DNA from 3 places in the Streptomyces sp. NPDC059828 genome. Region 3 is predicted to be linked to each of the others. Evidence: riboswitches for the same ligand, from Rfam matches in the RefSeq annotation. Region 3 holds a riboswitch; each other region holds the start of a gene.
What was found. Region 3 has a riboswitch for cyclic di-AMP ahead of ACFV6V_RS17530 (NlpC/P60 family protein). Riboswitches for the same ligand answer to the same signal wherever they lie in the genome.

Region 1 (7,408 bases), on a different contig from region 3:
AGCTGCCCGATGTGGCCCCGCGGCTGCGCGACTTGCGCCGCCGCCGAGGCCTCACCCTGGAGGCCGCCGCCCAGCGGGCGGGCCTGTCACCGGCGCATCTCTCCCGGCTGGAGACCGGCCATCGGCAGCCCTCGCTGCCGATGCTGCTCGCCCTCGCGAGGATCTACGGTACGACCGTCGCCGAGCTGCTCGGTGAGCACCCACCGGAACGCGACTCCGTCATCCGCGGTGGCGGGATGGGACCCGCTGAGGCCGACGGCTGGAGCTACCGGCAGACCGGCGGCTGGGGCCGCGCCATGCAGGCCTTGCGGGTGCGGGTGCCCTATGGGGCCCAGGGCGATCTGGTGCGGGTCCATCCGGGTGAGGAGTGGCTCTACGTCCTGGACGGCAGGCTTCGGCTGGGCCTCGGGGACAGCGTCCATGAGCTCACCCCGGGGGACAGCGCGCACTTCGACTCGCTCACCCCGCACCGAATCGCCTCCGCCACACCAGGCGGGGTCGAGCTGCTGTTCGTCCACACCCTGCTCCAGAGCCCCGATCCGCACGCGCGACCGCACACCTGAGGAGATCCGCATGCCCGGTGCACCTGAGAAGTCCTCGTCGAACGACCAGAAGTTCCCGCTCGGCCTGGCCGTCCGGCTGTTCGCCTATCTGGTCGCGGGCCACCTGTTCGCGGCGTTCCTCTACCTGCTGTTCACGGTCGGCGGGCAGTGAGGCCGGGGGCGCGCGGAGGTATCAGACCGTGCCGTCCAGCAGGCGGTCGCGCAGCCGCTCCCGGGTCTCGGGCGTGATGCCGAGGCCCGCGGAGAGATAGCGCTCGGGGCCGCCCCAGGTCTCCTCGATGGCCTCGAAGGCAGCCGCCAGATACTCCGCGCGGGCGTCGAAGAGCGGGTTGAGCAGGTCCATGACCTCGGGGGACATCCCGGCGGAGGAGGTGTCGCTGCGGCGCACCTTGTAGCGGCGGTGCGGATCGTTCGACTTCAAGTAGTCGGCCTCGATGGCGTCCCGCTCGACGCCCACCGCGAGCAGGGAGATCGCGATCGACAGGCCCGCGCGGTCCTTGCCCGCGGCGCAGTGCATCAGGGCGGGGACGCTGTCCTCGGCGAGGGAGTGCAGCACGCGGCTGTGCTCCTCGGTCCGCTCCTTGATCATCTTCCGGTACGAGTCGGACATCCGGCCGGCCGCCTTGCCGTCGGCGAGGATCGAGCGCAGCTGTTCGAGATTGCCGTCGCGCACCATCATCCAGAACTCGGCGCCGTCGGCGGGGTCGCTGAGCGGGATGTTCACGTTCCGCACGCCGGGCAGCTCGACGTCGGCCCCCTCGAGCTTGTGGTCGGCGGCGTTGCGGAAGTCGAAGATGGTGTGGAGCTCGAGGGACGCGAGGAACACGGCGTCGTCGGCGGTGGCGTGGGCGAGGTGCCCGCTGCGGAACAGTCTGCCGTGCCGCACCCGGCGCCCGTCCACGGTCGGCAGACCGCCCACGTCCCGGAAGTTGCGCACGCCCGAGAGCTCGGGCTCGGTCGAAGGGACCTGGGGCAGCTGCTGCGTCACGGGGGCTCCTCCGTGTCTGCGGTTGGCGTCGCGCGTCGACGACGGCGTGCACCTGACCATACGACATGGGTTCCTCGGGAAATCACCCCGCCTGGAGTGAGCCTATCTGGGGTTAATGCCGGTTCTGTCCGATTTGATGAATTAGGGAAGAGTGAACCAGTTAGGAACGAGATGGGATTCCCGTCGTGAGCGGGATCATATTCGTGACGGTCCGTTGCCGTGTCTCCCCATCAAACCCCTTTGTGTATAAGGCAATCAAAGATCCGTAATCCACGCAGGGTGACCGGAAAATCCCCGTTGATATCGCACGGGTGAATGCCGACCGATTAGGACTGCTTGTACCGCTCGCCCGACTCGCCTACGGTCGCCGCAATCCGGTCGGACCGCCGAATCCTGCCGCCGTCCGGAATTCCGCACACACTCACGCGTGGCAGGAGCGGGGGACCCAGGTAAGTCGCCGTCCCGGGGTTCCGGACGGCTAGGGGTGAAGTCGTGCCATCGCACGGCCGGGCAGCTCCAGCCCGAACCCGACAGCTCACCTCGCAGGCGCCGGAGAGGAATTCGCCATGCCCGGACGGGGTAAGCACCGCCGACCCAAGACCAGCCCGCTCGCTCGCGGATTCGTCGCCGCGGGAACCGGTGGCGCCGCCATCGCACTCCCGCTCATCGGCGCCGCAGGCGCGGCGCACGCCACGGGGAACTCCGCTCCCGCGGCCACCGCCGAGCACACCGCCGCAGTCGCCCGACAGGCCGCCGCCCCGCAGTCGGTGGCCGCTCCGAAGCCGCCCAGGACCTACACGGTCGTGTCCGGCGACTACCTGTCCAAGATCGCCGAAGAGCAGCATGTCCGCGGCGGCTGGAAGAAGCTGTACGCCGAGAACCGCGAGGTCGTCGGCGAGAACCCCTCGCTGATCCACCCGGGTCTGAAGCTCGCCCTCGGCACCGCGGCGAAGACCGCGGCACCGACCGAGCGCCCGGCCCAGGCGCCGGCGAAGGACGAGCGCGCCTCGCGGTCTGCCGACCGTACCGCCGATGCCCCCAAGGCCGCCCCGGCTGCCCCCGGGGTCAAGGCCAAGGTCAAGGTCGAGGCCAAGGCCAAGGTCGAGGCCGCCGCCCCCGCGGCTGCCGAGGCTCCGTCCGCTAAGAGCAAGGAGTCCTTCTACTCTGCTCCGGTCGCCGGAGGCATCAGCACCGCCTACCGCACCCCGGGTGCCATGTGGTCCAGCGGCTACCACACCGGTCTCGACTTCATCGCCTCCGTCGGTACCTCGGTCAAGTCCGTCGGCCCCGGCACCGTCGCCTCGGCCGGATGGGCCGGCGCTTACGGCAACCAGGTCGTCATCCGGCACGGCGACGGCACCTACTCCCAGTACGCCCACCTCTCCTCCCTCTCCGTCTCGGCCGGGCAGAGCGTGAGCGGCGGACAGCAGATCGGCCTCTCCGGCTCCACCGGCAACTCCACCGGTCCGCACCTCCACTTCGAGATCCGCACCACGCCGAACTACGGCTCGGACATCGACCCGCTGGCCTACCTCCGCCAGCACGGTGTGCGCCTCTGAACCACCCCCTCGAGCTGACGTAACGTCAGTGACGTCCGCCGCTCCCCACCTGACGCGGGGAGTGGCGGACGTCTGTGTGCCGCCGGTATTCCCGTCCGCCGAAAACCGGCTCGGTGGTCTATGTCACGCCCCGTCAACCCCTCCTACGGTGGCGTAGGTCACTTCGCGCGGTGAAAGATGTCGTGACGTGGCAGACGATTCGAGATCAACAACAGACACACTATTCGGGTCGTACGCGGCGATCGGTGACAGCTTCACCGAGGGCGTGGGGGATCCGGGGCCCGACGAGCAGTTCGTCGGCTGGGCAGACCGCCTCGCGGTGCTGCTCGACGACCGTGTACCGGAGCACACCTTCCGCTACGCCAACCTCGCCGTACGCGGCAGGCTTCTCGACCAGATCGTGGAGGAGCAGGTCCCCCGGGCGAAGGAACTCGCCCCCGACCTGGTGACGTTCTGCGCGGGGGGCAATGACATCATCCGGCCCGGCACCGACCCCGACGACGTCGCCGAGCGCTTCGAACGCGCCGTGGCCGACCTCCGCGCATCCGTCGGCACCGTCATGGTGACCACCGGATTCGACACCCGGGGCGTGCCGGTGCTCCGCCATCTGCGTGGCAAGATCGCTACGTACACCGCCCACGTACGGGCCATCGCCGACCGCCACGGCTGCCCCGTACTGGACCTCTGGTCGCTCAGGTCCGTCCAGGACCGCCGTGCCTGGGACGACGACCGCCTCCACCTCTCCCCGGAGGGCCATACCCGCGTCGCGCTCCGCGCCGCACAGGTCCTCGGCATCGGCATCCCCGCGGACCCGGACCAGGAGTGGCCCCCACTGCCGCCCCGGGGTGCGCTGGAGATCCGTCGCGACGACATCCTCTGGGCCAGGGAGTACCTGGTCCCGTGGATCGGCAGGCGACTGCGCGGGGAGTCCTCCGGCGATCACGTGGAGCCGAAGCGTCCAAATCTCCTTCCGCTCTGAGGCCCGCTACGGAGTCCGCGCCCCGGGCCCAGCCCGGGCCCGGGACCGTCCATCTCACCGTGTGCTGACGTGTGGGCGGGGATCCGTTCCAGGACCCCGCCCGCGAACACGTCGTACAACGGCAGCGACTCCAGGTGGACATAGCCGATGTGGCAGTCGCAGACGGCGAGCGGGCAGGCGCGGGGCTTCAGCGCCGCGCGGTAGGAGCCGTCGTAGAGACTGCCGAGCCGGGTGCGGACGAAATGGCAGCGCCGCACCGAGCCGTCCCCGTCCACCGAGATCACCGACTCTCCGGTGCGGCACGGCAGCCCGGCCGAACGGTGGGGGTGGCGGCTGTAGGGGAACAGCGGATCGAGGGCCGTCCAGCGGGCGGCCTGCTCGTCCGTGTAGGTGTGCCCCTCTGCCGCGTTGATCCACAGATAGACCTGCGGCGGAAGCTCCGCCCGCAGCCGCCGTGCCTGCTCCAGATGCTCCTCGAAGCCGACCACGCCCACGCTGAACCGCACTCCTCGCTCGGTGAGCTCCCGGCACTTGCCGAGGAACCGGTCGTACGGAGTCTGCCCGGGGTGGTACGTGCACCACAGCGCCAGCGTGTCCGTGTCGGCGTCCGCCAGCCAGTCGGTGCGGCAGCTCAGGTTGGTCTGGATGGCGACCCGCCGGATGTGCGGCAGTTGGGACAGCTCGACCAAAGTGCTGCGATACCAGGACCGGACCAGCCCCTCTCCCCAAGGTGTGAACAGCACGGAGAGACGGTCGTCCGACTGCTGCGCCGCCCAGGCCGCGAACCTGCGCAGTGCGTCCCGGTCGGCTCGCAGCTGCTCCCGGCTGTCGCGGCGCTTGGCGAAGGGGCAGTACGGGCAGTCGTAGTCACAGGAGGCGAGCGGGCCCCGGTACAGCAGGGTCAGGTCCATCGACATTCCCTCATTTGGCCTCGTAGGCGACCATCGCGGACCGTACGGCGGGCGAGAACATCGCGGGCCCCAGCGCGTCCGAGTGGGCGAGGCCCTCGGCTGTCAGCCGCAGCAGCCCGCCCGTCTCCTCCAGCCAGCCGCGCTCGGCGAAGCCCGACAGCTCGACGGGGAAGTCGTCTCCCGGATGGTTCCCGAACCGAGCCGCGTACTCCGCCACGGGCATGCCCCGCGACTGGAGAAGCGACTGGAGCAGATGGCGGCGGCGTGCTTCGTTCCCGTCGATCGGCCGGCCGACCTCGGCCCGGCTGAAGTCATCGGCGCTTGTGTAGTCGTCGATGATCCTCCGTATCTCGCCCATGTCGACGGCGTAGTCGAAGGAGTAGTGCAGCCCGGATGTGTACGAGCGGGCCCCGCAGCCGAGTCCGATCATCCCGTCGGTCTGGCAGGCGTGGTCGTCCGGGCCCTGCGCCGGTGCGTCCGCGCGGCGGAACATCCGCATCGACACCTGCTCGTAGCCGTGGGCGAGCAGGTGATCGCGGCCCTCCCGGTACAGCCGCAGGCGCTGGGCATCCCAGGCCTCGTCGGCATCCGCTGCGGCGCGGCGGCCCAGCCCGGTCAGCGGCCGTACGTACAGCGGATACAGATACAGCTCCTCGGGCCGCCAGGACAGTGCCGCGTCCAGTGAACGGCGCCAGGTCGCACCGGTCTGCCCGTCGATGCCGTAGATCAGGTCGATGTTGAGCACGGGGAAGCCCGCGTCCCGGATCCGGCCGAGCGCCGCATCGACGTCGGCGCGCCGCTGCGGCCGGACGGCCGCGCGCGCCTCCTCGTCGACGAAGCTCTGCACACCGATGCTCAGCCGTGTCGCGCCGCGCTCGGCGAGCACGGCGAGCCGGTCCGCGGTCGCGGTGGCCGGGGAGGTCTCCACGGACAGCGGGACCGTGCCGAGATCCGCGCCCATGCCCTGCTCCGCGATGTCGCAGAGCCTGGCCAGCTCGGCAGCGGTCAGAAAGGTCGGGGTGCCGCCACCGAAGGCCGCGGCGGTGAACCGCACCGGATCCGCGTCCCCCAGGGCTTCCCGGACCGCCGTCGCCTGCCGCTCCAGCGCGTCGAGATAGCGCGTGGTCAGCTCGTCGGGGGCGCCGATCCGGGTGAACAGATTGCAGAAGCCGCAGCGGACCCCGCAGAACGGTATGTGGAGGTACAGCGAGAGCGCGTCCTTGCGCTCGGCAGCCCACAGCTCCCGCAACGAGGGCCGGTCGGCCAACGGCCGGTAGGCCGTCTTGTGCGGATAGGCGTACACATAGCTCTGGTAGGGCCGGATCGCATTCACCGTGTCTCCCCGTCCTTGCCGTCTGCCCGGGATTCCGCGGGGCCGGGCAGGAAGAACTGCGCGTACGGCACCGTCCAGACCACCTCATGGCCGAGCCGGTGCCCTGTGTACCCGTCGTCGCCGTACGCCGTGCCGTGGTCGGAGCAGACGATCGCGAAGCAGCGGCGCCTGCTGCTCGCCGCCGCGAAGAGCCGGCCGATGTGCCGGTCCACGTACTCCAGGGCAGCGGCATGCGTCGCGCGTGAATCGCCCGCCTCGCGGGTCGCGCCGGGCAGATGGAACCAGTTGGGCTGGTGCAGGGCCGCCACATTGACGAACAGGAACAGCCGCTGGTCCCGGGGGAGCGAGGAGACGACCTCCTCCGCGCGCCGCACCTGTGCCTCGAACGAGACGGGCGAGGCCACACCGAACTCCGGCTCCCAGTGGCTCTCCTGGAACAGTCCCGGCAGCACGTTCCCCAGAGGGCCCTGGCGGTTGAAGAACCCGACACCGCCGATGCACACCGTGCGGTACCCGGCCTCCGCCAGTCCTGAGACCAGGTCCGGGGCGTCGTACACGAACGTGCCCTCCGCTGTGGTTTCACTGCCCGCGAAACGCGCCGCGAACAGCCGGGGATGAGGACCGGGTTCGGCGGGCGTGGGCAGAAAACCGGCGAAGATCGCCTGATGGGAGGCGTAGGTGAAGCTTCCCGGGGCGTGCCTGCGCTCCCAGACGCCACCGGGAAGGAGCCGCGTCAGATGGGGGATCCGGCCCGCCGCGGCGAGCTCGGCGGCAACATCGAAACGAAGTGTGTCCAGAGTGACGAGCAGCAGATCATCCGTGCCGACGACGGACGCCATGTCGATCATCTGTGCCGGGCCGGAAGGGCCGGAAGAGGTCGTGCGCATGGTGGTTCCTTGTGGTGCGAGGTGATGGCGGCGGCTACCTGTGCCGCGTAGGTGTCGAGGCCGGCCGCTCCGCTGCCGGGCAACCCTGTCAGTCGCGGCAGCAGATCGCCGAACGCGTTGACCTCGCCGACGGTGAAGCGCCGCCAGGCGGTGGCGGGCAGGAGATCGACCCCGACGCACAGCCGTCG
Region 2 (7,408 bases), on a different contig from region 3:
CGCGGCGCCTGATCGCAGCTATCTCGTCGCCGAGCGGGACGACCGGATCATCGGGGTGTCCCTGCGCTTTCCGTCGCGGCAGCGCGGCTATCTGCACCGCAGCATGTGCTCCCTCTGCCTGACCACCCACCCGGGAGACGGCGTCTCCCTGATGACCGCCCGCAAGGCGGGGCCCGCAGGCCGGGAGGGCAACTCGGCCGGTGTGTACATGTGCACCGACCTGGCCTGCTCCCTCTATGTACGCGGGATCAAGGTCCCGGCCCCCGGTGGTCGTCTGAAGGAGTCCCTCACGGTGGAACAGCAGATCGAGCGCACCCGGGGCAACCTCTTCGGCTTCCTGGACGCGCTCGGGGCCGTCAGCGGCTGAGCCGCGCCCGGGCCCGCGCCAGAGCCCGGCGGTCGAGTCCGGACGTGCGTGTCGTCCCCGCGGTGGCAAGACTGGAGATATGGCTACCAAGGCACGCCTGGAAGGCGGACCGGACGATCTGCAGGGGAAGATCGTCCCGATCACGCCGCCAGGACAGGAACTGAAGATTCCGCACCACGGCGGCTACGAGCACTTCAAGGCCACCACGCGCCACGAGGACAGCTCGGAAGGGCGGCTGACCGTGTACAAGTGGTGGGAGCGGACAGAGGTCGCCGAATAGGCGTCCGTTCAGCCGTCCAGCCGCTGGTCAGCGGAAAACCCGGGGTGGTGGGACGGCTGCCGCCCGGGTGCGGGGGGTCGTCTGCCGTACGGATTCCGGCCCGCCCCCGGGTCGGACGGGAAACTGGTGTGGATCTTGCTCCGCGTAGCGTAGAGTGGTGTTCACCGACGCGGGGTGGAGCAGCTCGGTAGCTCGCTGGGCTCATAACCCAGAGGTCGCAGGTTCAAATCCTGTCCCCGCTACTCAAACTGAGGGCCCGGATCCAGCATCAGCTGGATCCGGGCCCTCAGTACATGCGGTTGACGGGATGCCCCCGCACATGCGCCGCGGTTCACGCTCGGCCTTCGCGAGACGCGCTTGACCTTTACGTAGCGTCAACTTCTACCGTGAAGGTCATGGAGTGGTCGATCCAGGACATCGCGAAGAAGGCGGGCACCACGAGCCGCACCCTCCGGCACTACGGAGAGCTGGGCCTGCTGGTGCCGAGCCGTATCGGTGGCAACGGCTACCGCTATTACGACCAGGACGCCTTGGTCGTACTCCAGCGGATCCTGCTGCTGCGCGAGCTCGGCCTCGGGCTGCCTGCGATCGCGGACGTCCTGGCGGGGCAGCGGGACACGGCTGCCGCACTGCGTACGCATCTGCGACTGCTGGAGCAGGAGCAGGAGCGTATCGCTCGGCAGATTTCCTCGGTGCGGACCACTCTCGACCGCACGGAGAAGGGAGAAGCACTCATGGCCGAAGAAGTCTTCGACGGCTTCGATCACACCCAGTACGAGCAGGAGGTGACCGAGCGCTGGGGCCGGGACGCCTATGAGAAGGGGGACGGTTGGTGGCGCTCACTGAGCGACCAGGAGAAGAAGGACTTCCAGGGCCGTCAGGTCGCGATCGCCCGTGACTTCGCGCGGGCCCGCGAGCGTGGGCTCGCCGTGGACGGCGAGGAGGCGCAGGCGATCGCGAGGCGCCACGTCGAGTGGCTGTCGGTGACGGTCACCCCGACGAAGTCGTACGTCATCGGGCTCGGCGAGATGTACGTCGCCGATCCGCGCTTCGCGAAGAACTACGACCGCCACGCGGAGGGCACGGCGGAGTTCGTGCGTGACGCGATGAAGGTGTACGCGGAGCGCCATCTCAGCGACGACTGAGACCGCTCAGCCGACCCGCGTAGGTACCGCCCCTGCGGTACGGTCACCAGGAGGGCCCCCTGGTGACCATCACCCGGTGACCACGCCCTTCCCCCGCGCCGTAGTCCGGTTGGCCGACGGCGACTCGCCTCCGGGCGCGCCTGCGGCCAGCCTGGTGGGACGCGGCTCCGTCCGCGGCCGTGGGCGGAGCGGGCAGGAGAGCAGTCTTGGCACAGTACGGCGACGACGAAGGCTTCCGGCGCAACACCGGCGGCCGTGTTCTCGTGCTGCTGCTGCCCTGGCTGATGATCATGGCCGGTGTGGTCTTCGACCTGTTCACCCCGGAGACCTACCGCGCCTCGCCGCTCTTCGCCGCCGCTCCGCTGCTCGCCGCCCCCTTCTACACCTGGCGCGGCACCGTGATCGCCATGGTCGCCAGTGTGCTGACCGTGCTCGGGCTGAACATCTACAACGGCACGGTGGGCCAGGTGCCGCCGGCCACCGAGGTCCTGACCGTGCTCACGGTGTCGATCGTCGCCCTCTACATCAACCGGGTACTCCGCCGCAGCGGTGAGCGGCTCGCCTCCGCCCGAGTCATCGCCGAGGCGGCCCAGCTCGCTGTGCTGCCCGAGCCCGCCGAACGGATCGGGGGGCTGCAAGTGGCCGCGCGGTACGAGGCGGCGCAGGCGGACGCGTTCATCGGCGGGGATCTGTACGCAGTCCAGGACACCGCGTTCGGTGTCCGTCTGGTGGTCGGGGACGTCCGGGGCAAGGGTCTGGACGCGGTCGCGACGGTGGCGGTGCTGCTCGGGGCGTTCCGTGAGGTGGCGGATGAGGAGTCCTCGCTGGAGAGGATCGCGCAGCGTCTGGAACGGGCGCTGGCCCGGGAGCACTCGCGGGCGCACGGACTCGACGAGGTCGAGGGCTTCACCACGGCGGTCCTGGCGGAGATCCCGCACGACGGTAGTTGCGTCCGGATCGTCAACCGGGGCCATCCGCCGCCCATCGTGCTGTACGCGGACGGCGTGCTCGACATGCTGGAGCCGAGTCAGGACGCGCTGCCGCTGGGTATGGGGGATCTTGCCCACTGGCCCGACCGTGCGGACGAGGCCCCGTTTCCGCCTGGGGCGACGCTGCTCCTCTATACGGACGGACTGTCCGAGGCCCGCGATCACCACGGGACCTTCTACGATCCGCGGGCGCGGCTCGGGGGCCGTCTCTTTCCCGGGCCCGAGGACCTGCTGGACGCGGTCGTCGCCGATGTACGTCGACACACGGGTGGCGGGCTCACGGACGACATGGCACTGCTGGCGGTCGGCAGGCCGGGTGTGCGGCAGCCGGTGCGGCGCAGGACGATGCCGGTGGTGTCCTGAGGCCCTGAGGCTTCCTCGGCCTGCACCGCATGATGAGTCGTCAGATATTCAACGGTGAACAATGTGGCGTGAGAGGCGGTCAACTCGCCCGATTCACCCAGCTAATGGGCGGTTGGTCCAGGCCGAAAATCGTTAATGATCAAGTGGAACGGCTTGGAATAGAGCCTCGGCGTCTATTAACGTTCGATAACGCAGCGCGGTTGTCCCAGTCGTCGCAAGAGACGGCACCGTGCGCACGCGCCGAATCCCGCAAGGGAACCGGGGAACCACCACTTGGGGTGAATCGGACACTTCGTGTGCCCGTAGGAGACCTTCCTGCTCCGAACCCGTCAGCTAACCCGGTAGGCGAGAAGGAAGGAAAGGAGCACGCCTCCGTGGCGTCCAACGAGCCTGCCCTCCAGGGGATTCCCACCACCGAGTGGGCCCCGTCCGCCGAATGGATCGCTTCCGACGGGGCGGAGGAGTGGAACCCGACGGAGGAGTCCGTCCGTCCGGTTCGCGGCAGGCACCGTGTCGTCAAGCAGCGGGGCGGCCTCGCCCGGAGCTCCACCGTTCTCGGTGTCGGCGTGATCGCAGCCGTCGGCGCGGGCGGCATCGCCACCGCGCAGGACAAGCCGGCCGTCTCCATCTCGCTGCCCGACACCATCACGGACAACCTCCCGGATGCCGAGTCCCTGCCCGGCGTGGGCTCCCTGATTTCGGACGACGGCTCCGACGAACAGGGCACGGACAGCGCGGCAGGCGCACCGCTCACCGCCATGTCCCTCGCCACCACCACCGACACCGCAGAGCCGGTCGGCACCCAGCAGGGCACCGCGGGCGAGGCGCTGCGCGCCCGGATCCTCCAGCAGGCCGAGCAGCAGCAGGCCAAGGTCGAGGCGGAGACGCGAGCGGCTGCCGAGAAGACCGCCGCGGAGAACGCCGCGGCCGAGGCGAAGAAGCAGCAGTCGGAGGCGGAGGCCAAGGCCGCCGAGGTCCAGCGCGAGGCGGAGGAGGCCGCTGAGGCCGCCCGGCTCGCCAAGCTCGCCGCGAGCTACTCGCTGCCCACGTCCTCGTACACCCTCACCTCCACCTTCGGCGAGGCCGGCTCCATGTGGTCGTCCGGCCACCACACCGGTCTCGACTTCGCGGCCCCCACCGGCACCCCGGCCAAGGCCGTGCACGGAGGGACCGTCAAGTCCGCGGGCTGGTCGGGCGCGTACGGCTACCGCGTGGTGCTGGAGCTCGAGGACGGCTCCGAGGTCTGGTACTGCCATCTGTCGTCGATGACCGTCGGCGCGGGCCAGGAGGTCGGCACCGGCGACACCATCGGACGCGTCGGTGCGACCGGCAATGTCACCGGGCCGCATCTGCACCTGGAGGTGCACACCCCGTCCGGCGAAGGTGTGGATCCGGCCGCCTGGCTGCGGGACAAGGGCCTGACCGTCTGACCCCGAGTCGCCAAGGGCTGTCCGCCCGGACACGGCCTAGTGCCGGTAGGGGTTGTAGTCCTCGTAGTCCCGGTGCGGCGGAGGTATCCGGGCGCGCCCCGTCGCCCTCGCCGCATAGGTCAGGGCCGGTGTCGCGACATGCTTGCGCTGCCAGAGGTGATGCAGCAGCTCCTGCTCGCGCGCGATGAAGTCCGGCCCTGCCGTGCCCCGGTGCGCCTGGTACCGCAGAAAGGCCAGCGAGGTCGCGAACGTCTCGTACTCGGAAACGGCACGGGCCGCAGCGCTCCCGTGGATGCGCGCCGCCGTGTCGCGGGCCAGCGTGCGCGCCCGCATCGAGGACAGGGCGAGCGGCTCGACGGGGGAGAGCCAGCCCGCCGCCGCGTACGCGGGGAGCTGGGACGCGATCGTGCGCAGCTCGCGCTGCCTGCTCCAGACCGCGAGCCAGGTGAGCAGTGCGAAGGCCGGCACCATGACGGCTCCGTACACGAGGTAGAAGCCCCAGGGGCCGAACACCGCCGAGCCGTTCCACAGCGCGTGCATGCCGATCGCCAGGGTCAGGCCCAGCAGCGGTAGCCCGGCCCTGTGCAGCTTCCGGCGCCGGGCCGTGAGCGCGGCCGCACCGAAGCCGATACCGGTCAGCACGGTGAAGAGCGGATGGGCGAACGGCGACATCACGATCCGTACGACGAACGTCGCCGCTGTGCCGGACGAGAAGCCCGAGCGGCCGAATTCCTGGTCCTCCAGGAAGGCGTTGCCGAGATAGAGGACGTTCTCGGTGAAGGCGAAGCCGGTCGCGGTGAACCCGGCCACGACGACCCCGTCGACGACTCCCGTGAAGTCCTTTCTGCGGAACAGGAAGATGAGCAGCACGGATGCTGCCTTGGCGGTTTCCTCCACGACGGGCGCGATGATCGTGGCGCCGATCGTGTCCGCCGATGTCGGATCGGCCGTGGCGGTCGCTATCCACTGGGTCGCGAAGGAATTGGCGATGATCGCGATGAGCGCGGCGGCGCAGGCTCCCCAGGCGAAGGCGAAGAGGAGATTCCGCCACGGTCCCGGCTCGACACGGTCCAGCCAGCGGAAGGCCGCCATCAGCAGCGGCACCGGCAGCAGGGCAAGGGCGAGGCCCACCAGGAAGCCTTCGGTGCCGGTCTGCTCGCGCACCAGTGCCAGGATGACCAGCCCGCACAGCGCGAGCAGGGTGATCACGGTCCAGGCGCGCACCGCCGCGCTGCGCCAGAAGGCCCGGCGCGGTTTGTAGCGCCAGCGCGCAGGCTCCGGCACGGCGTCGAAGAGCAGCTGCTCGTCGCACGCCGGGATGGCGGGGTGGGGCGCCGTGGGGTACGGCTGCCTGCTCCGGTCGGACACCAGACGACCCTAACGACCACCACTGACAGCCGCGATGCGTTATCCGGCAATCCGGACGTGTTACCGCGCACGTTGGCGCGGGGACGTTCCACCGGTTTGCGGGCGCATGCCACCGGCCTTGGCGGGCTCGTGCGGGCCGGTAGGTACGTGACCCCGAACTACCCGGCCTTGCGGCGGAACAGCAGGTCGTGGACCACATGCCCCTTCTCGAGGCCCTGGCCTTCGAACCGGGTCAGCGGCCGGAAGGCGGGCCGGGGAGCATAGCCGCCGTCGTCCTCGGTGTTCTCGAAGCCGGGGTGGGCCGAGAGGACCTCGAGCATCTGCTCGGCGTACGGCTCCCAGTCCGTGGCGCAGTGCAGCACCGCGCCGGGCTTCAGCCGGGTGGCGGCGAGCGTCAGGAAGTCCGGCTGGATCAGCCGTCGCTTGTGGTGGCGCTTCTTGGGCCAGGGGTCGGGGAAGTAGACCCGCAGCCCGTCGAGAGCGTCGGGGGCGAGCATCTCGCGCAGCAGGATGATCGCATCGCCATTGGCCACACGGACATTGGTCAGGCCCGCGCGCTCGGCGAGACCGAGCAGATTCCCCTGCCCCGGGGTGTGCACATCGACGGCGAGGATGCCGGTGCCGGGGTCGGCAGCCGCCATCTGCGCGGTCGCCTCGCCCATCCCGAATCCGATCTCCAGGACGACCGGCAGGCCGTCGAACATCTCTCCGAGGTCGAGGCTCCGCAGCCCGTCGATGTCCAGTCCCCAGGAGGGCCACAGCCTCCGCAGCGCGTCGCCCTGGCCCGTGGTCACCCGGCTGCGGCGCGGCTGGAAGCTGCGGATCCGCCGCTCGTGGTGCGAACCGGCCGGATCCGCGGCCGGGCCGCCCGGAAACCGCGGTTCGCCCTTGGGGCGGGGCGCGACGATACGTGCCCCGGCCGGCGCGGGGGCACTCTGCGTGGTGACGTTCTCGAGCTCAGACACAATGCCCCGATTGTACGGCTGTCCGGTATACGGCCGTCTGAGGTGTACGTGACTCTGCGGGGCGGGCACCGCGCGGGTGGCCGTCGTGGAGACCCGGAGTCTCAGGGCAGCAGCGCCAGCGCCCGGCGCGCCACCTCGCGGCCGATCGGCAGCGACGCCGTCGCCGCCGGGGACGGGGCGTTCAGGATGTGCACCGTGCGCGGGCCCTGCCGGATGAGGAAGTCGTCCACCAGGGTGCCGTCCCGCAGCACCGCCTGAGCTCGCACGCCCGCGGCGACGGGCCGCAGATCATCCTGGGTCACCGCGGGAAGCAGTCGCCCGACGGCCTCCGCGAAGGCGCGCTTCGACAGCGAGCGGTGCAGCTCGCCCGCGCCATAGCGCCAGTGGCGGCGGGCTATCCGCCAGGAGCCGGGCCAGCCGATCGTGGCGGCGAGCTCACGCGGACGGACCGTGCCCCAGTCGTATCCCTCGCGAGCCAGCGCCGGCACCGCGTTCGGCCCG
Region 3 (7,408 bases):
AGCGACTGTTCCGGATGCGCGTCCACATTCCCGGGTTCACCTGGGAGATCGGCTCGACGGACGATCTCGGATTGCTCGTGGAGGCGGTTGCCGCATGGCGGGCGGGCGTGCCGCTCGAAGAACTGGCGACGAGGTTCACGTTCATGGAGCTCGATGAGTTCGCCAGGGCACTCGACAGCGGGGAGCTCATTTCTGCGCAGTGGTCCGACCTCCTGTCGTCCGACTTCCACCGAGGAGAGCGGAACCTTCTGCGTCGCCTCCATGCGGATGACGTGCTGCGGAGCATGTTCCCGACGATCTCGCACGGGGCCGTCCGGCTGCGGGTGGATCCGCTGGACGGAACGAGCCGCCAGGTCCTGGTGCATGAGTTGGACGAGGCGCGTCATGAGGTCATGCGCGTGGGGGTGCCAGGGGCCACGTGGACCGAGGTGCCGACCGGCGATCTGATCGCCTGTCTGCGAGCTGCCTTGAACAGGGAGTGATCCCGGCAGCTCGGTGAAGCCGAACCCCGCCAGGTCGTCCCTGGCGGGGTTTCTTCGCGCTCATGCGTTCGGCCCGCAGGCAGCGGCCAGGCCACCCCGATCGGCCGGGCCGCAGCGTGATCCCGCTCAGGCCGGCCGCACGCTCCCGTGGATCGGCATGTAGTAGATCGATTCCTCGCGGACGTTCGCGCCCGGCTTCGGGGCGTGGATCATCTGCCCGTTGCCGATGTAGATCCCGACGTGGCTGATGTCGTCGTAGAAGAACACGAGGTCGCCGGGGACGAGGTCCTTCGCCGCGATCCGCTGACCCACCTCGATCTGGTCCCAGGTGGTGCGGGGCAGATCGACGCCGGCCGCGCGCCAGGCGGCCTGGGTGAGGCCGGAGCAGTCGTAGGAGCTGGGTCCGGTCGCGCCCCAGACGTAGGGCTTGCCGATCTGGCTGCGGGCGAAGGACAGCACCTGCTGCGCCTTGGCGGCGTACGAGCCGGCGGAGGTGCCCGCGCCGGTTCCCGTGCCCTGCTGCTCCTGTTCCTGCTGCGCCCGGCGTTGGGCCTCGGCCTCCGCTCTGGCCGCTGCCTCGGCCCTGGCCTTCGCCTCCGCCTTGCGGTGTGCCTCTTCCTCCCGCTGGCGCTCCAGTTCCGCGAGCCGTGCCCTCTCCTCCGCCGTCAGCTTCGACAACAGCTCCCGCGCCTCGGCGAGCTTGCGCTGCACCGTCTCCTTGGTGCTGCGCAGCGATGCCTGCGAGTCGGTGAGCGTCTCCAGGCTCCTGGTCGCCTCCGCGCGCTGATCCGCCGCCGCGGACCGCTGCTCCTCGAAGTCGGTGACGGCTTCGCGCTGTTCCTCGGACAGCCGGTCCATCAGGCGCGTCTGGTCGAAGTACTCCTGCGGGCTGTCCGCGAGGAGCAGCGCGGCGGTCGGGGTGACCGTTCCGGTGCGGTACTGGGCGGCGGCGTACGAACCGAGCGCGCGGCGGGCTTCGTTCAGGGACTCCGTGCGCTCCGCGGCGTTGTCCAGGAGCTGGTCCACCTCGCGGCGCTGCTGCGCCGTTTCCTCTTTGGCACGGTCGTACTGCTGGGTCGCGGTTCCGGCCTGGCGGTAGAGGTCGTCGACCTTCTTCTGGACCTCTTCGACGCTGGGCTGCGGTTCGGCCTGGGCGCTCTGCGTGGACAGCAGGGTGACGCCCGCGATGGCTGCCGTCGTGAACCCGACGGCGGGATTCTTCGTACGTGTACCCGTGTGGGCACGCGCTTTGCGATGCGATGCCAAGGCAGGCATCTCCTTCCGTTTGCCGCCTACCGGGTTAGCTGTCGGGTTCGGACGGAACGGAAGGTTGTCCTACGGGCCTTGATGCAACGTGGCCCGATTCACCCCGGTGGGGCCCCTCTTGTGCGGGTGGGCACAGGAGAGTTGGGTCCCCGGTTCCTCACCTTCCTTGCGGAATGGTCGGATTCGGCGCGAGCTGCCCGATTGGCGTTGGTCGCCGCGGGGGTACGGGCTGCCTTGGCGAGCACGCTAGCCAAACTGTGGCGCTCGTGTGAAGGTCGGTGCGCATTATGTCCGATACATTTCCGTGACCTTGGCGTGTCGTGGCCGCAACTTCACAGAATGTGACGAGCGTGGATTGGCGTGATCGAGACGCGTGATTGAGGCGAAGGCGGCGGCGGGCTGTCAGTGCGGCGGCCTAGACTCGTAGAGCGATGAGCAGCCTCTTTGACGACAGCTTCCTGGCCGGCCTCCAGCGCTCCGCGGCCTCGGAGGAGCCCCCGCCTCCGGAGCCCGACGAGCACGCCCCCGCCGAGGACGTCCCTCACGACCTCTTCGGGGGTCGCTTCGACGTGCCCCCGACCAGGGACGAGTACTACCGCAGCGGTGTGCCACGCCCGGCCGTGGACCCCGCCGCGCTGCTGGAAGGCCTGAACGAACAGCAGGGCGCCGCCGTCGTCCACACCGGCTCGCCGCTGCTCATCGTGGCCGGAGCCGGTTCCGGAAAGACCCGGGTGCTGACCCATCGGATCGCCCACTTGCTGGCGACCCGCAATGTCCACCCAGGGCAGATACTGGCCATCACGTTCACCAACAAGGCCGCGGGCGAGATGAAGGAGCGGGTCGAGCAGCTCGTCGGCCCCCGCGCCAACGCGATGTGGGTCTCCACCTTCCACAGCGCCTGCGTCCGCATCCTGCGCCGCGAGAGCAAGAAGCTCGGCTTCACCTCGTCGTTCTCGATCTACGACGCCGCCGACTCGAAGCGGCTGATGGCCCTGGTCTGCCGCGATCTCGACCTCGACCCGAAGAAGTTCCCACCGAAGTCGTTCAGCGCCAAGATCTCGAACCTCAAGAACGAGCTGATCGACGAGGAGGCGTTCGCCGATCAGGTGGCCGGGGGCGGCTCCCAGGCCGGAGGCTCCGGGGGAGGCTTCGAGAAGACGCTGGCCGAGGCGTACCGGATGTACCAGGCGCGGCTGCGCGAGGCCAACGCCCTGGACTTCGACGACATCATCATGACCACCGTCCATCTCCTCCAGGCGTTCCCGGACGTGGCCGAGCACTACCGGCGCCGCTTCCGGCATGTCCTGGTGGACGAGTACCAGGACACCAACCACGCCCAGTACACCCTGGTGCGTGAGCTGGTCGGCGAGGGATACGAGGACCTGCCGGCCGCCGAGCTGTGCGTCGTCGGTGACGCCGACCAGTCGATCTACGCCTTCCGCGGCGCCACGATCCGCAACATCCTCCAGTTCGAGGAGGACTATCCGGACGCCACCACGATCCTGCTGGAGCAGAACTACCGTTCCACCCAGACGATCCTCTCCGCCGCCAACGCCGTCATCGAGCGCAACGAGAGCCGTCGTCCCAAGAACCTCTGGACGAACGCGGGCGCCGGAGCGCAGATCACCGGCTATGTCGCCGACACCGAGCACGACGAGGCACAGTTCGTCGCCGACGAGATCGACCGGCTGACCGACGCGGGCGAGGCCAAGGCGGGCGATGTCGCCGTCTTCTACCGGACCAACGCCCAGTCCCGTGTCTTCGAGGAGATCTTCATCCGTGTCGGCCTGCCCTACAAGGTCGTCGGCGGGGTGCGCTTCTACGAGCGCAAGGAAGTCCGGGACGTCCTCGCCTATCTGCGAGTTCTCGCCAACCCCGAGGACAACGTCCCGCTGCGCCGCATCCTCAACGTCCCCAAGCGGGGTATCGGCGATCGCGCCGAGGCGATGATCGACGCCCTCGCGCTGCGAGAGAAGATCACCTTCCCGCAGGCGCTGCGGCGCGTGGACGAGGCGTACGGCATGGCGGCCCGTTCGGCCAACGCCGTGAAGCGCTTCAACACGCTGATGGAGGAGCTGCGCACGATCGTCGAGTCGGGCGCGGGCCCGGCCACCGTCCTCGAGGCGGTGCTGGAGCGCACCGGTTATCTCGCCGAGCTCCAGGCATCCACCGACCCGCAGGACGAAACCCGTATCGAGAACCTCCAGGAGCTCGCGGCGGTCGCCCTCGAATTCGAGCAGGAGCGGGGAGCCGACGAGGGTTCCGGCACGCTCGCCGAGTTCCTGGAGCAGGTGGCGCTCGTCGCCGACTCCGACCAGATCCCGGACGAGGACGATGAGGGCAGTGGAGTCATCACCCTCATGACGCTGCACACGGCGAAGGGCCTGGAGTTCCCGGTCGTGTTCCTCACCGGCATGGAGGACGGCGTCTTCCCGCACATGCGGGCGCTCGGCCAGGCCAAGGAGCTGGAGGAGGAGCGGCGGCTGGCGTATGTGGGTATCACCCGCGCCCGTGAGCGGCTCTATCTGACCCGCTCGTCGATGCGCAGCGCCTGGGGCCAGCCCTCGTACAACCCGCCCTCGCGTTTCCTTGAGGAGATCCCTGACGCGCATCTGGAGTGGAAGCGGACGGGACCGATGGCCGCCCCGGCGGGTCCGGTCTCGGGGATCACTTCCTCGCTCTCCTCGTCCCGGTCGCGTTCCGGCCCCTCGGGCTTCGCGACCAGGCGGGCTGCCGACAAGCCGGTCATCGCGCTGGTGGTCGGAGACCGGGTGACGCACGACCAGTTCGGTCTCGGCACGGTGATGGCGGTGACGGGACTGGGAGCGGACGCCCAGGCGACGATCGACTTCGGGGACACCAAGCCGAAGCGGCTGCTGCTGCGATACGCGCCGGTCGAGAAGCTGTAGCGAGGAGCCGGGGTGCGGTGAAGCCGCACCCCGAAGGGGCGGAGAGGAGCGGAGGCGGAGAGCCGTCCGGAGCTTCGTGCGTCCGCCTACGTCTACGCCGGATCAGGTCGGGTCGAGGCCGTGGCCGCGCAGCCACGACAGCGGGTTTATCGCGGAACCCCCGCCCGGTCGTACCTCGAAGTGCAGATGCGGGCCGGTGGAATTGCCCGAGTTGCCGGAGAAGGCGATCACGTCACCAGCCTTGACCGATCCTGAGCGGATCTTGGTGCTGCTGAGGTGGCAGTACCAGGTCTCCGTGCCGTCGGCGGCCGTGACGATGGCCATGTTGCCGTAGGCGCTGTTCCACTGGGTGCGCACCGTGCCGTCGGTGGCAGCCTTCACCTGCGTCCCGTAGGAGACGGGGAAGTCGATACCGGTGTGCATGGACATCCAGTTGACGCCTGCCTGACCGAAGTAGGCGCTGAGCCCGTGCTGGCTGACGGGAAGGGCGAACTTGGGGCGCAGCGCCTCGCGGCGGGCGGCTTCCGCCTCGCGCTTCTTGCGGTCCGCCTCCTGGCGCGCCTTGAGGTCGATTCGCTCCTGGGTGCGGCTGGCGCGGTCGCCGAAGTCGCGGGCGTCGGCGCTCAGCGCGGCGAGCTGGGTGTCGAGCTTGGAGTTGGCCGGGACCGACTGCACCGATGTCGGATCGGCGGCCGCGACCGTGGTCTTGCCGCTGCCCTCCTCACCCCCGGAGAGCCCGCCCACCGACGCCGCTGCCACGCCGGCGACACCCATGACGCAGGCGGAGGGGACGGCCACGGTGAGCATGGCGGAACGCTTGGCCGGGGTGCGGCGGCGGCCACGGGTGCCACCGCGGCGGGCGGGGCGGGGTGCCGGGATGGAGATCGCCGGGGCGGCCATCGTCCTGGCCGTGGCGACGAACTCGGCCTCGTCGTCGTACTCGAAGCTCTGGTCGTCGGCTTCCGGGGTGGGGTCCTCGGTGCCGGACTCGGCCGCGGGATGGTCGGACCCCGCCGGGAACTCGTCCTCGGGGGAGAACTGTTCGGGCAGCGTCACGGGCTCGGCGTAGTAGCCGGTGTGCTCGGAGTATTCGCCGTCCGCGGTATAAGCGCTGTCCGCTGTGTATTCGGCGTGCTCGGTGTATCCAGCGTGCTCGGTATGCGCCGCGTAGTCGGTATGCGCCGCGTACTCGCTGTACTCGCTGTATTCGAGGTACTGCGTCTGAGCCTGGACCTGGGTCTGGTAGGCGTCGGCGGCCTGTTCGGAGCCCAGGCCGGCTCCGGTGTCCGCGCCCGAGTTCCAGGCCGTCGCGTCGTATGTGCCGGTTTCATAGGCCGGGGTGCTGTATCCGCCCGCCGCGGGCCACTGGCCCGTCCCGTCATAGGCGAAAGCTGCCGCGGTGGTCTCGAACTGCCCCGTCTGGTTCCAGGCGTTGGCGTCCCACTGGCCGGTGGTGTCGTACTGCTGCTGGTGTCCCTCGGCGGCGGCGTAGCTGTCGTACGCCGTCGTCGCCGACTGCCACTGCGTGTTGTCGTACTGGCCGCTGCTTCCGGCGGCCGCTGCGTCGTAGGCGTAGCCGCCGGGAAGGGCGCCGAAGAGCGGGTCGGTGTCGAAGCTGCCGGCGGCGTAGGAGTCATACCCGGCGTCGGGGTGCTGGTCGTTCACCAACTTCTCTCTCGCCTCGGCAGCAGGACCAGGATCCGGAGTCACCCGCGGTGGGGGACCCGAGGAACGCAGTGGGCGCGACTGTACCCGGCAGTATGCGACGCCGACAATCTTCCGTTGGTTTTGGGTAGGCGGGAAACGGGCATTCGGCCGTCTTTCGACGAGGTGAAGGAAGAGCTTTGGCCTTACGTTCGATGATTGTTCGAAGGCCGTTGGGGTGCCGGGCCTCAGGCCACGGACACCACCCCGGACGCTCCCGATGCCGCTACCGCCCCCGGCACGGTGCCTCTCTCCGACGGCTCGAGCACCTCGCGGATGATCGCCGCGACGGCCGGGTGCACAGGGAGGGCGAGATGGCCGATACCGCTGACGCGTATGTTCCGCACCTGTAGATCAGGGTGGTCGATGCAGGCTGTTTCGAGCGGCACCATCAGTTGGTCGAGGTCGCTCCAGAAACTGACGAAGCGCGTGCGGCAGCCGGGAGCGGGCAGTCTCAGTTCCTCCACCACATCGGAGCCGGGGCGCATTTGGCGCACGAGAGGGTGAGCGCTCGCGAGCGGGACGACACTCGTGCCCGAATGGGGGGTGCCGAGAGTGACCAGCGTGCGGACCCGGCGGTCGCCGCCGAGCCGCTGGACGTAGTAGCGGGCGATCAGTCCTCCGAGGCTGTGTCCGACGATATCGACCTCGGGCCGGCCGGTGCGGGTGCAGACCTCCTCGACATGGCGGCCCAGCAGCTCGGCGGCACTCCGTATGTCACAGGTCAGCGGTGAGTAGTTGAGCGACTCGATGGGCCGCCGTCCCTCACGGGCGAGGTGGCGGCGCAGAAGGACGAACACGGAACGGTTGTCGATGAAGCCGTGGAGGAGGACGGCCGGGGGGAATGCGGCGGCAGCTGGCGTGGGCAGCGCACTTGTCTCCGGCGAGGCGCATCCGGATTCGACCGCGCCAGGGCCACCAGAGCCGCCGGGGCTCCCGCGCCCGGGACGGCCCGGCCGCTCCTGGCTGATGCCTGACGGATACAGCACGAGATGCCCGGCGAGGATCGCCAGCTCAAGGGCGGTGGCGCGCAGCAGCGCCATGGGC

Region 1: it holds a riboswitch for cyclic di-AMP, as region 3 does, so the genes downstream of both, ACFV6V_RS11630 (peptidoglycan DD-metalloendopeptidase family protein) here and ACFV6V_RS17530 (NlpC/P60 family protein) in region 3, are expected to answer to the same signal.
Region 2: it holds a riboswitch for cyclic di-AMP, as region 3 does, so the genes downstream of both, ACFV6V_RS10680 (M23 family metallopeptidase) here and ACFV6V_RS17530 (NlpC/P60 family protein) in region 3, are expected to answer to the same signal.

What each region holds. Positions count from the first base shown of each region.
Region 1 covers NZ_JBHWIW010000014.1:80,246-87,653, reverse strand. Annotated here, with positions in the region: gene ACFV6V_RS11645 (XRE family transcriptional regulator) at 1-563, shown strand, start outside; gene ACFV6V_RS11640 (DUF6126 family protein) at 574-714, shown strand; gene ACFV6V_RS11635 (tyrosine-protein phosphatase) at 736-1,551, opposite strand; cyclic di-AMP (ydaO/yuaA leader) riboswitch at 1,960-2,113, shown strand; gene ACFV6V_RS11630 (peptidoglycan DD-metalloendopeptidase family protein) at 2,118-3,110, shown strand; gene ACFV6V_RS11625 (SGNH/GDSL hydrolase family protein) at 3,298-4,089, shown strand; gene ACFV6V_RS11620 (STM4011 family radical SAM protein) at 4,050-5,000, opposite strand; gene ACFV6V_RS11615 (STM4012 family radical SAM protein) at 5,011-6,333, opposite strand; gene ACFV6V_RS11610 (STM4013/SEN3800 family hydrolase) at 6,330-7,172, opposite strand; gene ACFV6V_RS11605 (STM4014 family protein) at 7,178-7,408, opposite strand, start outside.
Region 2 covers NZ_JBHWIW010000012.1:109,560-116,967, forward strand. Annotated here, with positions in the region: gene ACFV6V_RS10655 (FBP domain-containing protein) at 1-367, shown strand, start outside; gene ACFV6V_RS10660 (DUF5988 family protein) at 447-647, shown strand; tRNA gene ACFV6V_RS10665 (tRNA-Met) at 816-889, shown strand; gene ACFV6V_RS10670 (MerR family transcriptional regulator) at 1,043-1,792, shown strand; gene ACFV6V_RS10675 (PP2C family protein-serine/threonine phosphatase) at 1,999-3,144, shown strand; cyclic di-AMP (ydaO/yuaA leader) riboswitch at 3,373-3,507, shown strand; gene ACFV6V_RS10680 (M23 family metallopeptidase) at 3,519-4,574, shown strand; gene ACFV6V_RS10685 (PrsW family intramembrane metalloprotease) at 4,611-5,942, opposite strand; gene trmB (tRNA (guanosine(46)-N7)-methyltransferase TrmB) at 6,101-6,907, opposite strand; gene lhgO (L-2-hydroxyglutarate oxidase) at 7,009-7,408, opposite strand, start outside.
Region 3 covers NZ_JBHWIW010000026.1:13,476-20,883, reverse strand. Annotated here, with positions in the region: gene ACFV6V_RS17535 (hypothetical protein) at 1-482, shown strand, start outside; gene ACFV6V_RS17530 (NlpC/P60 family protein) at 609-1,757, opposite strand; cyclic di-AMP (ydaO/yuaA leader) riboswitch at 1,756-1,947, opposite strand; gene pcrA (DNA helicase PcrA) at 2,180-4,657, shown strand; gene ACFV6V_RS17520 (M23 family metallopeptidase) at 4,760-6,322, opposite strand; gene ACFV6V_RS17515 (esterase/lipase family protein) at 6,550-7,408, opposite strand, start outside.